Regions from separate parts of the Desulfitispora alkaliphila genome, predicted to be linked through region 2. Evidence: a T-box and tRNA genes for the amino acid it is inferred to sense, from the RefSeq annotation. Region 2 holds a T-box; the other holds one or more tRNA genes.
What was found. A T-box is a leader RNA that pairs with one kind of tRNA and senses whether it is charged. The one in region 2 lies ahead of GGQ84_RS12765 (valine--tRNA ligase), so its partner is inferred to be a tRNA-Val.

Region 1: it has a tRNA-Val gene. The T-box ahead of GGQ84_RS12765 (valine--tRNA ligase) is inferred to sense a tRNA for this amino acid. The anticodon was not compared.

What each region holds. Positions count from the first base shown of each region.
Region 1 is NZ_JBNPXS010000034.1:25,104-32,180, reverse strand. Features, by position in the region: gene GGQ84_RS11830 (DUF3231 family protein) at 257-1,261, shown strand; gene GGQ84_RS11825 (hypothetical protein) at 1,335-1,544, opposite strand; tRNA gene GGQ84_RS11820 (tRNA-Val) at 1,867-1,943, opposite strand; gene GGQ84_RS11815 (YibE/F family protein) at 2,015-3,148, opposite strand; gene GGQ84_RS11810 (Fur family transcriptional regulator) at 3,265-3,681, opposite strand; gene GGQ84_RS11805 (energy-coupling factor ABC transporter ATP-binding protein) at 3,650-4,531, opposite strand; gene GGQ84_RS11800 (energy-coupling factor transporter transmembrane component T family protein) at 4,528-5,235, opposite strand; gene GGQ84_RS11795 (energy-coupling factor ABC transporter permease) at 5,232-5,966, opposite strand; gene GGQ84_RS11790 (GMC family oxidoreductase) at 6,070-7,077, opposite strand, start outside.
Region 2 is NZ_JBNPXS010000041.1:1,317-8,393, forward strand. Features, by position in the region: gene GGQ84_RS12760 (bifunctional folylpolyglutamate synthase/dihydrofolate synthase) at 1-856, opposite strand, end outside; gene GGQ84_RS12765 (valine--tRNA ligase) at 853-3,498, opposite strand; T-box leader at 3,544-3,765, opposite strand; gene GGQ84_RS12770 (TIGR04086 family membrane protein) at 3,791-4,201, opposite strand; gene GGQ84_RS12775 (DMT family transporter) at 4,311-5,189, shown strand; gene yihA (ribosome biogenesis GTP-binding protein YihA/YsxC) at 5,258-5,848, opposite strand; gene lon (endopeptidase La) at 5,835-7,077, opposite strand, start outside.

The DNA.
Region 1 (7,077 bases), on a different contig from region 2:
ACAGCTTTCCGGGAATGTAGGTTACTAAGTTTAGTACTATTGTTGATAAGTTAAGAGATGCTGACTAATATAAATTCTATGTTGCGCGTAGTATTCATTTATTGTGCCTCGTCATAATTTAATGTTTTTATAGAGGGAGTCTGAGTATGTATAAAACCTGAATATATAAAAATAATAATTAGAGTAAATAGTATTGAAAACAAGTGTAGGCAAACTGAATCCTAACACCAAGCACTTAAAAGTGGAGGTAGTTTCATTGAAAAGAAATATTTTTGAAAGTATTAAGAAAGTTATAACACCCCAAAAAAAGATTGAACAAATGCAGCAAGAAATAAGTTGTAGAGAAGCCTACTCCTATTGGTCAATATTAGCCGATAGATATATTTTAATAGATACTTTAAACTTAGTTAAAAACTTTAGCCATGATATAGAATACGTTAATATTATAAAGACTCATATAAAATTGATTAAAGCCGAGAATCAGCAGATGGAAAGCTTATTAGAAAAATTTTCTATTACAGCTCCCCCACCGAACACTGAAGATATGAACCTAACGGGTAACACTGAAGCCATGCGTGACAGAGTTAGTTCCCATTTACTATATTCTTTTTACAGGGCTGAAATTTCTGTACTTGCACAAACTTTAAAAGATGCTCTTTTAAATGATGATGCTAGACAGTTCATGAGAAATTTATTTGAGAAGGATTTGCAAAGACTTGATAAGTACATTAAATATCTTAAAATAAAAGAGTGGATTGTATTCCCGCCCCATTACCAATATCTCCCTAATAATGTCAATGAAAAGGTAGCTATTAATGAAATACATTATTTATGGGATCACCTAGTTTCAAGGCATAACAACATAAGGTTAACTCAAATTGCTGTTAGTTATACAAATGATATTGATTTTAAAGCAATAGTTGAAACTGGGCTGAACATTTTGCTGAAACAAGCAGACGACTTGCAAAAAAAACTCTTGAATTATGGAGTTCAGTTGCCTGAAAGCTTTACAAACGTCACTATAACTCCACAATCACCTGAAGTTATAGAAGATAGGTTTTTATATACTTCTATTTTAGAGGGAATGAAAAACGCAACCTCTCTGCATGCCCTAGCTTCTTCGGAAATTATCACTAATGATAACTTAAGAAAATTTTTTGCTAATCTAACCTATAGCGAACTTGATTATGTTAATAATCTAATAAGATATGGCAAACTCAAAGGGTGGATTACTATACCCCCTAAATATAAAATGGGTTAATAGTATCCCTATTATTGCAGTGTTTAATTGTAATATGGTGTGCATTTTCCGTCTACTGCGCAGCATTAATTCTCTAACTCTCTATTCGATCTGGACATTTAATATAACTTCTCAGCTTTACCATGGCCTGACTATATGCTATTTCCTCTGCTTCTGTTGAGATTGATTTGGCAGTACCAGTAGCCTCGGCTCCATTTTTTAAGATTATTAAACATTTGACAGTGTTTCCATCTATGATATAGCCTTTTCTAAGAATTAAGTCCGTAATTTTAAACGCCTCCATTTCTCCAAAAAATTGCAGTTAGCATTCAATTCTTCGACACGTTTATTGAAATTCCTACTATTTATTAGGAACTTATTTGCAATATAAGGAAGAGACGAATAGTTCCCCTAATAGGCGTTATTACTAGAGAAATTATTTAATTTCTTCCCCGTATCAGTTTTTCAACTTAAGGTCAAATCCCTTGGTCAGCCATAGGATGCTAGTTCATTGCTTTGTGCATCTTCATTCTCAAAATTATAACCTCATAATTCAAATGAAATTGCATAACTGCAAAGTAACAAATAAAAAAACAGCCCATAATTCGGACTGTTTTATCTACATTTGGTGGGCGATACTGGGCTCGAACCAGTGACCTCTAGCATGTCAAGCTAGCACTCTAACCACCTGAGCTAATCGCCCATTTAAACAAAAATCAATTTTAATTATATATTTAATAAATTCACTTGTCAATATTAAGCATTTTTAAACATCTATCTATTTTTGGCCATCATTAAGCCAGCTGCTATTGCTGTTATTGGAATCGCCAGGATTAACCCAATACTCCCCGATAGGGCTCGAACTACTTCAGTAGCTATCAAGTCCATATTAATAACTCGGGCAAAAGGAGTTTCATAAGCCATAAAAAGTAATAATAGTGGCATGGCTCCACCTGTATATGCAAGAATAAGGGTATTGGACATAGTTCCCATTATATCCCTTCCCACGTTCATACCTGCCTTGATCAAGTTTATCCTGGCCATACTTGGGTTGGCCTTCTGTATTTCATCCATAGAAGAGGCTACAGACATCCCCACATCTAGCACAGCTCCCAAAGCCCCTATAATAATTCCTGCAAAAAGCAGACCTTGGAAGTCAAAGTCCGTAGCTTGAGGTATAAACATGAGCATTTGGGCTTCCTCGTTACTTAACCCAGTTAAATTGGCTGCTGTACCTACAAGCAGAGCTATAACTCCCGCTGTTATTACACCACCCACTGTTCCAATAATTGCAGCCAACGTCTTCTTATTGAAACCAGAAATTATGGTCAGCGATATTACAGTTACCACAGCAGAAACTAAAATTGTAGACATTATTGGATTAAATCCACCTAAAATCAGCGGTAATAAAACGAATATAATACTAGCTCCGGTTATAGCTAGGGTAATAATTGTCTTGAGACCTTTTAGCCCTCCTATAACCAAAAGCATAACAACAAAAATTCCTGTTAAGTACATCAGAATATTATCTCTTGCCAAATCACTTACGTATACATTAACTAGCTGATCATCTCTTGTTTCTACCCATAACAAAACCTCATCGCCTTCATCTATATAAAAATCGTAGGCAGGGTTGCCCGACAGGGAATGCTCTACTCTTACAACTTCTCCAGAAAACTTCCCAGAAGTTATCTCAACCTGAGCAGTCTGAGTAAATATATCATAACCGTCATACTGCTCTTCCCCGCCTTTTGGCGCTTCTCCTTCTAAAATTGCAATAACTCTACCCCTAACTGTGTCACTTTGTAGCTCGTCTTCATAATACTGGTCTCCATAACTTTCACTTTGAAAAGAAAAAATCATAGTAAATAAAAGAACAATTGTTATAATAAAGTGTTGCCGTCTCAAAGTCCCTCACTCCTTGATAAATTGTATAACTAGTTCATCAGACTATATTCAACTAGTTCACCTTTATTTCCTCTTTTATAGCACTGGATGGTTATACCAATTCCTGTAGTGGTCATCTACTTTACACAGCTATTACATAATCCTTTTAGCAATATTTCCTGCTCCTCAATAATATAGCCCTGCTTTAAGTGTTGGAATGTTGGGATCTCCATCCTGCGCAAACACTCGGTTTTTCCACAAGATTTACATATAAAGTGGGGGTGAATTTGCTCTTCATTTCCAATGTTATTTATGGCAAACCTCCAGACTCTATCCACTCCTTCTATTTTGTGTAATATACCCCGCTGCACAAAAGCCTCTAGCGCTCTATATACACTTACGTAATTCATCTGAATTTTTGAGAATTTCTCCATGATTTCTTGTTGCGTTAACGGCTCCTCAGCATTGATTAATATATCAATTAGTGCAACTCTGCCTGGAGTTGTTCTGAACCTAGCTTTTTTAAGTAGCTGCTCGGCATTTATTCGCTTCATTATATCTCTCCTCTACAGCCTGGTTGCTATAATAATTGACAAGCTCAGCTTCCGCCTTCTCCACGTCAAAGGGAATCGAAAGGTCAAATCCTCTGTCTCTTAGCCTAGTAAACAGCTCTACTAGTATGGGTGGCTCAATATTTGCCTTTTTAAGACTTTCAATCTGGGAAAATACCTCCTCAGGGGTACCTTTCGTCATAAATACTCCCTTACTTATTACATAAATCGTATCAGCTATATCAGCCACAAGATTAATATCGTGAGTTGTAACAATTAAAGCTGTTCCTTGGCTTTTATTTAATCTATTTAGCAACTGCACCATTTCTCTTTTTGATTTTGGGTCAAGAGAGTCAAAGGGTTCGTCTAGAACCAATAACTCTGGTTTTGTAACAATCGCTCCAGCTAACGCCACTTTTTTCTTCTGTCCAAGGCTCAAATAATGAGGAATTTTATCAAGAATATTTTCGATTCCTATGCTCCTTGCTACTTCTAGTACTCTTTGCTCTATTTCCTCTTTGGGGATTAAATCATTGCGCAAAGTAAAGGCAATGTCATCATAAACCCTAGGTCCAATTATTTGTTCATCAACATTCTGGAATACTACACTTACCTTTTTTCTAATGGTTGAAAAACTTTTATTAGGATTTAAGCCCATAACCTCTACACTGCCTTCTCTAGGCACTAATAATCCAAGAATATGGGACAAGAGCGTTGTTTTTCCAGCTCCATTGGACCCCAGTACTGCCACCCGCTCCCCCTTATTTACAATAAAATCAGAGCCATGTAATTGAACTTCAGTTTTATCCGGATAAATATGTTTAAGACACTTTACTCTAACAATTGATTTCACAATAACACCACCCCTGTAAGCACTGCAGCACCTAAAGTAAGCATCAGCACATCTTTATAACATAAAGGCCATACATCCACTGGCCCTGACACAAACTCACTATATCCTCTTAAGCAATAAATTTTATGCATCCTTTCTCCCATTGCAATTGCTTCAAGCATTAATATTCCAACCATTCCAGCTGCACACCTTATGTTTATCAACCAAGAAATATGTCTGTACCCACCTCGAAGCCTTATAGTTCTAAAGATATTTTCACTTTTACTAATAAGTACGAAAACCGCTCTATATGTAAAGAAAAAGATATCTACTAGCAGCCGCGGCATAATAAGAGCTAAGAAAGAAAAAAGGTCTACATAAGGAGTAGTAGCTATTAGAAAAATCATTACTAATGCTGCACATAGGGCTTTTAAAACTATAAGTAACCCTACCTCCCATACTCCTTGGCTATATATCAGCGCAAAAATAGTGCTAAAAAAAGCCGGATATAATGCCAAATGGCCTATCTTTATAATAGGGATCTTAGCTAAAACAAATATTGTCAAGATCACAGCCAATATTAGACTTAATATAATAACATCAGCTGTTGAAATTATTGCTGTCAACATCAATACTGCAAAAATCACCTTAGAAGCAGCCTTAGCTTGATGAAAAATACTGGTTTGTGTGTTAGATATATAATCGATTTCTGCTAAGTGCATCATCCTACTCCTTCTTCTTTATGGTCAAATATGAGATCAGGTCTGGCTTTAGCTAAATAACTCACTGCAAAAGTAACTACTGTTGCTTCTAATACTAAACCTGTAGCTAAAATTACTAAAATCGCAGTCCACCCAGTAAACGCGATAAAATGCATATCACTCACTTTTTCACTAAAGCATTCATGCCCGTGACTATGACCTACCTCAACATGCTTTGTATGATCACAATCATGATGAGGCAATGTTTCACTAAGACCTGCCGTAACACCTACTATCCCTACCATTAAACTGAGTGAAACTAATACGGCTGCTACAGTAGTTGTGAATGTGGCTCGAGGCAAATTAATTCTCTCTTTGAGAAAATTAAATATATAAAAACCTACAAGCACTTCAGATCCCATAACCAGAGTGTTTAATCCTACTACTGTTATACCTCCGTGCCCAAATAGTGCTAAAATAAAATTGACCACGAATACAGTTATAAATCCCAACCCAGGACCTAACAAAATACCGCACAACACTGCAAGGCTGAAATGCAAAGGAATAATCCCCAGAGGAATAGACATAGCAATTAGCATAGTTGCTGCAACCACACCCGTTAAGGGAACCTTCTTTCGCATGCTATCAGTATCAAATTTTTTTAGCAACACCGCCATTACTATAAATGTGACAACATACCCTGTTAGCCACCATGAAACAGGTATTATACCGTCAGGTAAATGAATATGACTCAAGTTACCACACCCTTTTAAATTTTTATTAAAACTTATGCTGCACAAACTAATTTAATGCAACCAAGTTGCATTAAAAAAAGGCTTCCTTCTCAGAAAGCCTTTTTTACATTTCCTTATCTATTTTTCCTTTTTGCATTTTACTGGCAAGATAGTCTGCTGTCCTGGCTGCAATGGCCATCACTGTCTCGGTGGGATTCGCGCCACTAGAAGTAACAAAAACACTAGGCCCGCAAATAAAAAGATTTGGTATATCGTGGCTCTGACAAAAGCCATTAACCACCGACCTGCTAGGGTCATCGCCCATGCGACATCCTCCCATCACATGTCCAGTGTCGGGAACAACGAAGATTGGTTTACCTCCCCGCGCTTCTAATATTTCATTAGCTTTTTGCACACCATGTTTTATTAGCTTATTATCGTTTTCCCCATAACTAAAGCTTATCTGAGGTCTAGGCAAACCATATTCATCCTTCTCGCTACTTAATGTAACAGCATTACGTTCCTCGGGTAAAACCTCGCCAACAATAGTAGCCATAGCATAGAAGTTAAAGTCGAGCATGACCTCACGAAGTTCTCTTCCCCAATACCCCGCCTCAACCGCTAAGTTCTTAGCTAATGCTAATGGCCTATTGCCATGAGCATTAAGAGAATAGCCTCTGACAAAACCTCTCTCTGGGTTTGTTTCATAAAAATCTTGAGAGACTGCCATAACTGGGGTTCCCTTATAAAACCGAATTTCCTCATCAAGTTTTGCATAGATATCATGACCACTGTGTGGCATTATACACTTCCCAACCATACCACTGCTGTTAGCTAAACCATCAGGGTGTTGGGCACAAGCAGAATTAAACAAGAGTCTTGGGGTTTCAACACCAAATGCAGCAACTACTATTACTTTTGCAAGCTGCCTATAATTATTACCTTCATGATTAAATTCAACACCAGTCACCTTTCCATCTTTGCCTACCATGATATTGGTAACCATTGAATCAGTTAGGATTTCTGCTCCCTGTTTTATTGCTTTGGGCACATGTTGAACAAGGGTGCTGAATTTTGCATTGGGCATACAGCCTTCATTACAAAACCCACGGTTAGTACATGGAGGCCTTCC
Region 2 (7,077 bases):
CTGCAGTTATCTTAAAACCCCATTGATTATTAAGTAAGTTTACAACCGTTAAGGCACTGGCTAAATTTAATACTTGATGTTCCCCTGACAATGATAAAAACAGATCATCGTACCTATCAGTCGTCATTATGTTCATATCTAAAGCCATCCCTTTATGACTATGATGCTTTATATTCCAATTACTCACCTCTTGAACTTTGTACAGTTGAGCTCTCTTTGCTGCAGCCACCTTTTCAATTACAGCTAGGGCCTCCCCATCATCTGACGCTGTTACTACAGATCTTTCATCTTTAATTATTCCCGCCTTGACTTTAGCAATCTCTGCGATTGTATTTCCAAGATACTCAGTGTGCTCCATAGTAACATTTGTGAGTACAGTTATTAATGGGGTTACAACATTTGTAGAATCAATGGCACCACCTAATCCCACTTCTAGTAAGACTAAATCAACTTGCTGTTCTTTAAAGTAAGTGAGACTCATGGCTGTGCTTACTTCAAATTCTGTGGGGTGTTCATAGCCATCCCTCACCATTTGCTCGCAAAGGGGCTTTATTCTTTCAATAAGCTCAACAAAATGGTCTTCACTTATTTTTTCCTGTCTCACTCTAGTTCTTTCTCGATAGCAATGGAGGTGGGGAGAGGTAAACGTCCCCACCTTGTAATTGCTTTTTGTTAGAATATTGCTCAAGATAGCCGTAGTACTGCCTTTTCCATTTGTACCACCAATATGAACTACAGCCAGTTCTTTTTCAGGGTTTCCTAATAGCTGTAAAAGCTTTTCTACCCTTTCAAGTCCCAGATTAAACCCAAATTTCGCAAGATGAGCCATATAATCTAAGGCTTCACTGTATCTCATTTTAACATCTCCAACCTGTTTAACACTGCCTGTAACTTTTGTTCGTATTCCTTTTTCTTCTCTTGTTCTTTGGCAACTACTGCTTCAGGAGCTTTGGCCAAGAAGCCTTGATTATTAAGCTTTCCTTCTACCCGCTTAAGCTCTTTGTTTAAGTTTGTCTTTTCTTTTTCCAATCTACTGATTTCTACATCTAAGTCGATTAAGTCCATCAGAGGCACAAATACCTCTATACCCTTAACTACTGCTGTAGCAGCTTTGTCTGGCTTGCTTTCTAAGTTCACATGAATGTTCACTGGCTCTCCATTTGCCAACAACTCAATATAGCCTTTCCCTTGTTCTAACACTGTTGCTAACTCTTCATCTGCTGCATCTATTATTATCTCTGCCTTTTTGCTTGGAGGAACATTCATTTCCCCTCGAATATTTCGCACTCCCTTAATTACTTCCATTAGCATCTCCATTTGTGTTTCTATCTGAGCATCTATCTTATTACTGTCCACTTGAGGCCAGTTAGATATCATAATGCTCTCTTCCTCATGGGGTAAACACTGCCATATTTCTTCCGTAATAAAAGGCATGAACGGGTGTAATAAGGTCATTGTACCACTTAACACCTGGTGCAGTACACTCTGTGCTGTGTACTTACTAACCTCAGTCTGGTGTCCATATAGTCTAGGCTTAGCCAACTCAATATACCAGTCACAGAACTGATTCCAGATGAAATCGTAAAGAGTTCTGCCCGCTTCGCCTAATTCATAATTATCCATAAGTCTATTAACTTCTGCTATGGTCTGGTTATACTTGCTGAGAACCCACTTGTCAGCTAACTGGTATTCTACCTGCCCTTTTCCAGGCTCATAATCTGCTAAATTCATTAAAACAAATCTAGATGCATTCCATATCTTATTTGCAAAATTTCTAGTTGCCTCTAGTCGCTCAAAGTGGAATCTGATATCGTTACCAGGAGTGTTACCAGTTATAAGCATAAATCGCAGTGTATCTGCCCCATATTGCTCAATTATTTCAATTGGGTCAACACCATTGCCCAATGACTTGCTCATCTTGCGTCCCTGGGAATCCAATATTAATCCGTGGATAAAGACCTCTTTAAACGGCTCCTCATCCATAAACTCCAGTGAAGTGAATATCATTCTGGCAACCCAGAAAAATATTATATCCCTGCCTGTCACAAGAGCTGAAGTTGGGTAATAATATTTTAGGTCTTCTGTATTCTGAGGCCATCCCAGTGTGGAGAAAGGCCATAGCCCCGAACTAAACCAGGTATCCAACACATCGGGATCCTGCTCTAGCTTGTCCCCTTGGCACTTGTGACAGCTGTTTGGATCTTCTTTTGTACAGATTATTTCACCGCACTCCTGACAATACCAAACGGGAATCCTGTGTCCCCACCAAAGCTGTCGTGAAATACACCAGTCTCTAATATCCTCTAGCCATCTCAGATATGTCTTTGAAAAGCGCTGAGGCACAAATCGTATTTGTCCTTCCTCCACTGCCTTAATTGCCGGTTCCGCTAGCGGCTTCATATCTACAAACCACTGTTGAGACACTAGAGGCTCTATTACTGTATCACATCTGTAACACTGACCAACAGCGTTTTCGTGGCTTTCTACATCAGTTAAGATACCTTGGGCCTTTAAGTCGTCTACTAATTGCTGTCGACATTGATACCTATCCATTCCCTGATAGATACCAGCTTCTTCAGTCATTATTGCGTCTTTTCCGATTACTACTACGTGAGGAAGCTTATGTCTTTCTCCCATTTCAAAGTCATTCACATCATGAGCAGGTGTAATCTTCACAGCTCCCGTCCCAAATTCTGGGTCAACATAATCATCTGCTATTATAGGAATTTCCCTATCTACTATAGGCAATATAACTGTTTTGCCTACTAAATGCTTGTAGCGCTCATCTTCAGGGTGTACTGCAACTGCTGTATCTCCTAGCATTGTCTCCGGTCTTGTTGTAGCCACAACAATTGTCTCATCACTATCTTTTACAGGGTAAGCCATATGATAAATACTGCCCTCAGAATCTTTGTGTTCTACCTCAATATCTGATATGGTAGTCTGACATTTAGGACACCAGTTAATTATTCTGTTTCCTCTATATATTAACCCCTTTTTATATAGTTGGACGAATACCTCTAATACAGCATCAGAGCAACCCTCATCCATGGTAAAGCGCTCACGACTCCAGTCGCAAGATGCCCCTAATAGCCTTAATTGTCTTGTAATTCTACCACCGTATTGCTCCTTCCAGTCCCATACCTTATCTAAAAACTTTTCTCTACCCAAATCATACTTGCTAATTCCTTCTTGAGATAAGTTTTCCTCCACTCTGGCCTGGGTTGCGATACCTGCATGATCAGTTCCAGGAACCCATAAAGCACTGTAACCCTGGAGTCGCTTCCACCTGATTAAAATATCTTGAAGCGTGTTATCCAAAGCATGTCCCAAATGGAGAGACCCAGTAACGTTAGGTGGTGGCATTACTATGGTATATGGTTTCTTGGTTTCATCTGGACTAGGCGTAAAGTACCCACTATTCTCCCAGTGTTCATACCATTTTGTTTCCACCTCACTGGGATTGTATGTAGTTGAAATGTTTTTTTGTTCTGTCATAATGTTACCCCTCCGAATTTTAAATATATTAAAAAGCTGTCTCCGCCAAAGGACGAAAACAGCTCGTGGTACCACCTTTATTCTGATTATTTATAATCAGCTCTCTTGTGTTGTGATAACGGACAACATCCGGTAGGCCTACTAGTGTTCAGCCTATCAAACTCCAGGGCGACTTCTCCTAGGCATTTCCGAGAGAGCCTTTCAGCCATTGAACTCTCCTCTCTGTCGGGTGCTCCTTAGGGTACTACTCCCCTTCACAGTAAAAATCTGTTTAAAGTTATATAGAAATATTTTATCCTTTACTTGACAATTTGTCAAATTTTCTACTCCAAAAAAATGTCACACTTCTCTTAAGTACGCGCCCTGCTCCTGCACCTAAGGCACCTATTACCAGTAAGATTGCTACGTTTAGAATAGTAGCTACGCTAATAGTCAACGGAAACACCCCTATTGCAATCACATAGCCAATTATAAAGTATCCTGCCGCTACTATCAGACCATGTTCTAACCATTTGTTATCAGCACCTTTTCCCGCAATAGCACCTCCTACAAGAACAGCCACCACATTAGTCAAAGCTAAGTATGTTGGCAGGTAAAAATTTTGTTCTTCTGAAGTAAGTATCAGGAATAGAATAAAAACTATACTGGCAATTGATAAGATGTAACTTACTGCTAGTCCCTTAAGTATTACTCTAATATCCACTACCATCCCCCCTTCTCACTCTAAACATACGCATAACTAACACAATGTATGTACAATTGTTTGCTCTTTGTGTATAATAATCTATAGTTTTTGAGGAAGGATGATCTTTATGAATGATGTCAATGGTCCGACTGTTAATCGAGTAACAGCTGACTGCTCACTTCTTTTGGTAACTTTAGTTTGGGGCCTCACCTTTGTAACTGTTAAAAATGCTGTGGCTGAAATGGCTCCTCATACTTTTAATTTTTTTCGCTTCACTATAGCAGCTATAGTTTTAGCGTTGATATTCTTTCTTAAAAGGCAAAAATTAACCAGGGAATTACTAGCATCAGGTACAATACTCGGTATATTTTTATTTGGAGGTTATTCTTTTCAAACAGTAGGACTTCAGTATACAACCGCCTCTAATGCAGGCTTTATCACCGGTCTTGCAGTGGTAATTGTCCCCTTGATAATGACCATTAAAACAAAAAAAATCCCCAATCCTTTTATAATTTGTGGGGTAATGAGTGCCACCTTTGGCTTGGGGTTATTAACCTTGGGAAATCAGCTTGTGGTTAACTTAGGTGATATCCTAATGTTATTTTGCGCTTTATCTTTTGCATTACATATCGTATATGTGGGCAAATATGCTAGTAAGTTTGAAACTGTTCCTCTAGTATTGGTGCAGATAATAATAGTAGCTTTACTCAGTGGAATATTCGCATTGTTTAGTGAACCCATGCCTACTAGCTTTAGTGCTAGTATTTGGCAAGCCCTGCTCATAACCGCTTTGCTTGCTACCTGCTTGGCTTTCTTTTTACAAAACTATATGCAAAAGTTTACTACTCCAACTAGAACGGCAATCATTTTTACAATGGAACCGGTCTTTGCTGCATTTTTTGCAGTTCTTTTGCTCCAAGAAATCTTGACATCTAATGCCCTCTGGGGTGGAGCATTTGTCATTGGTGGAATGCTTATATCAGAACTTAACTACAACAAAGATTAAAGCAAAGGAGCTATTACTCAGCGAACCTTTAAGTTCGTTGAGCAACAGCTCCTTTATTGTTGGTAACACTAGCTTTGATTAGTCAGTTGTAATATTAATTTTGACATTTCTTCTACTCCCATGCCAGTTTCTGCAGAAAAGCTCACTAGGGGAACGTCATCTCCTAAATTTAAATCTTGCTTAATTACCTTTAAATTTTTATGCCATTTGCTGCGGGGTACTTTGTCTACTTTTGTGGCAACTACTATGGACGGAATGTCTTGATGCTCTATCCACTGGTGCATTTGAACATCCTGTTTGCTTGGGGGATGACGCATGTCCACAATGTGAATAATTCCCACTAGCTGTTCCCTTTTTTCTAAATATCGCTCAATCATCTTTCCCCACTCACCGCGCTGCGTCTTAGACACTTTTGCAAATCCATATCCAGGTAAGTCTACAAAATAGAACTTGTCATTTATATTATAAAAGTTCAGTGTTTGAGTTTTTCCCGGCTTTGAACTGGTAAATGCAAGCTTTTTTCTATTAATTATTTTATTGATTAGAGATGACTTTCCTACATTAGATCGACCTGCCAAAGCTATTTCTGGCAGGTCCCCAATAGGATACTGGTCTTCATTTACTGCACTAAGTTCATAGGTCGCTTTATGAATTTTCATTATTCTGCTCCAATATTGCTACTGGCAACACTTGGTCTACATGCTCAACCAGTATAACCTCTAATTTTCGCTTTACATTCACTGGAACATCTTCAAGATCTTTTTTATTCCGTTCAGGAAGAATAATCGTTTTGATGCCCGCTCTGTGAGCTGCCAGCATTTTCTCTTTTACTCCCCCAATGGGAAGCACTCTACCCCTTAAGGTGATTTCACCCGTCATAGCAACATCCCGCCTCACTTTTTTCCCTGTAATGGCAGAAATCACTGCTGTAGCCATGGTTATACCCGCCGAAGGACCATCTTTAGGAATAGCTCCTTCAGGAACGTGTACGTGAATATCATGTTTCTGGAAAAAGTCATTTTCTATTCCAAGTTCGTCGCTTTTCTTTCTGATATAACTTATAGCAGCTTGAGCCGATTCTTTCATAACATCACCCAGCTTTCCTGTTAAGCTGAGTCCACCCTTTCCTTTTAGCACATTGACTTCAATTGCCAGGGTATCACCACCAAATTGAGTCCATGCCAAACCAGTGGCTGTTCCAGTTTGATCAGTCTCTTCAGCTAAGCCATAACGATATCTAGGTATTCCTAGCATGTTGTTAATATTTTGCGCTGTAATCTTAACTTGCTTCTCTTCTTCCTTTACAATTTTAGTTGCAGCTTTACGGCATATTTTGGCAACCTCGCGCTCCAAGTTTCGCACTCCAGCTTCTCTAGTGTACTCTCTGATTAGTCGCCTAATACTGTTTTCTGACACATCTAATTGCTTATCATCTAAGCCGTGTTCCTTTAATTGTTTTGGTAATAGGTACTTTTCAGCAATCTTTACCTTTTCCTGTTCTGTGTAACCAGAAATATAGATTACTTCCATTCTATCTAACAGGGGCTGAGGAATCGTATGCTCTGCGTTGGCAGTAGTAACAAACATAATCTTAGATAAATCAAAGGGTACTTCTAAAAAGTGATCCGCAAAAGTACTATTTTGCTCAGGATCTAATACCTCAAGTAAAGCTGAAGAAGGATCTCCTCTGAAATCAGTACTCATTTTGTCTATTTCATCCAGTAGGAAAACTGGATTTTTGGTTCCCGCTTGCTTCATTGCTTGTATTATTCTACCCGGCAAAGCGCCCACATATGTTCGTCTATGTCCTCTAATTTCAGCTTCATCTCTAACTCCTCCTAGAGACATGCGCACAAACTTGCGTTCCATAGAGCGAGCTATTGATCTG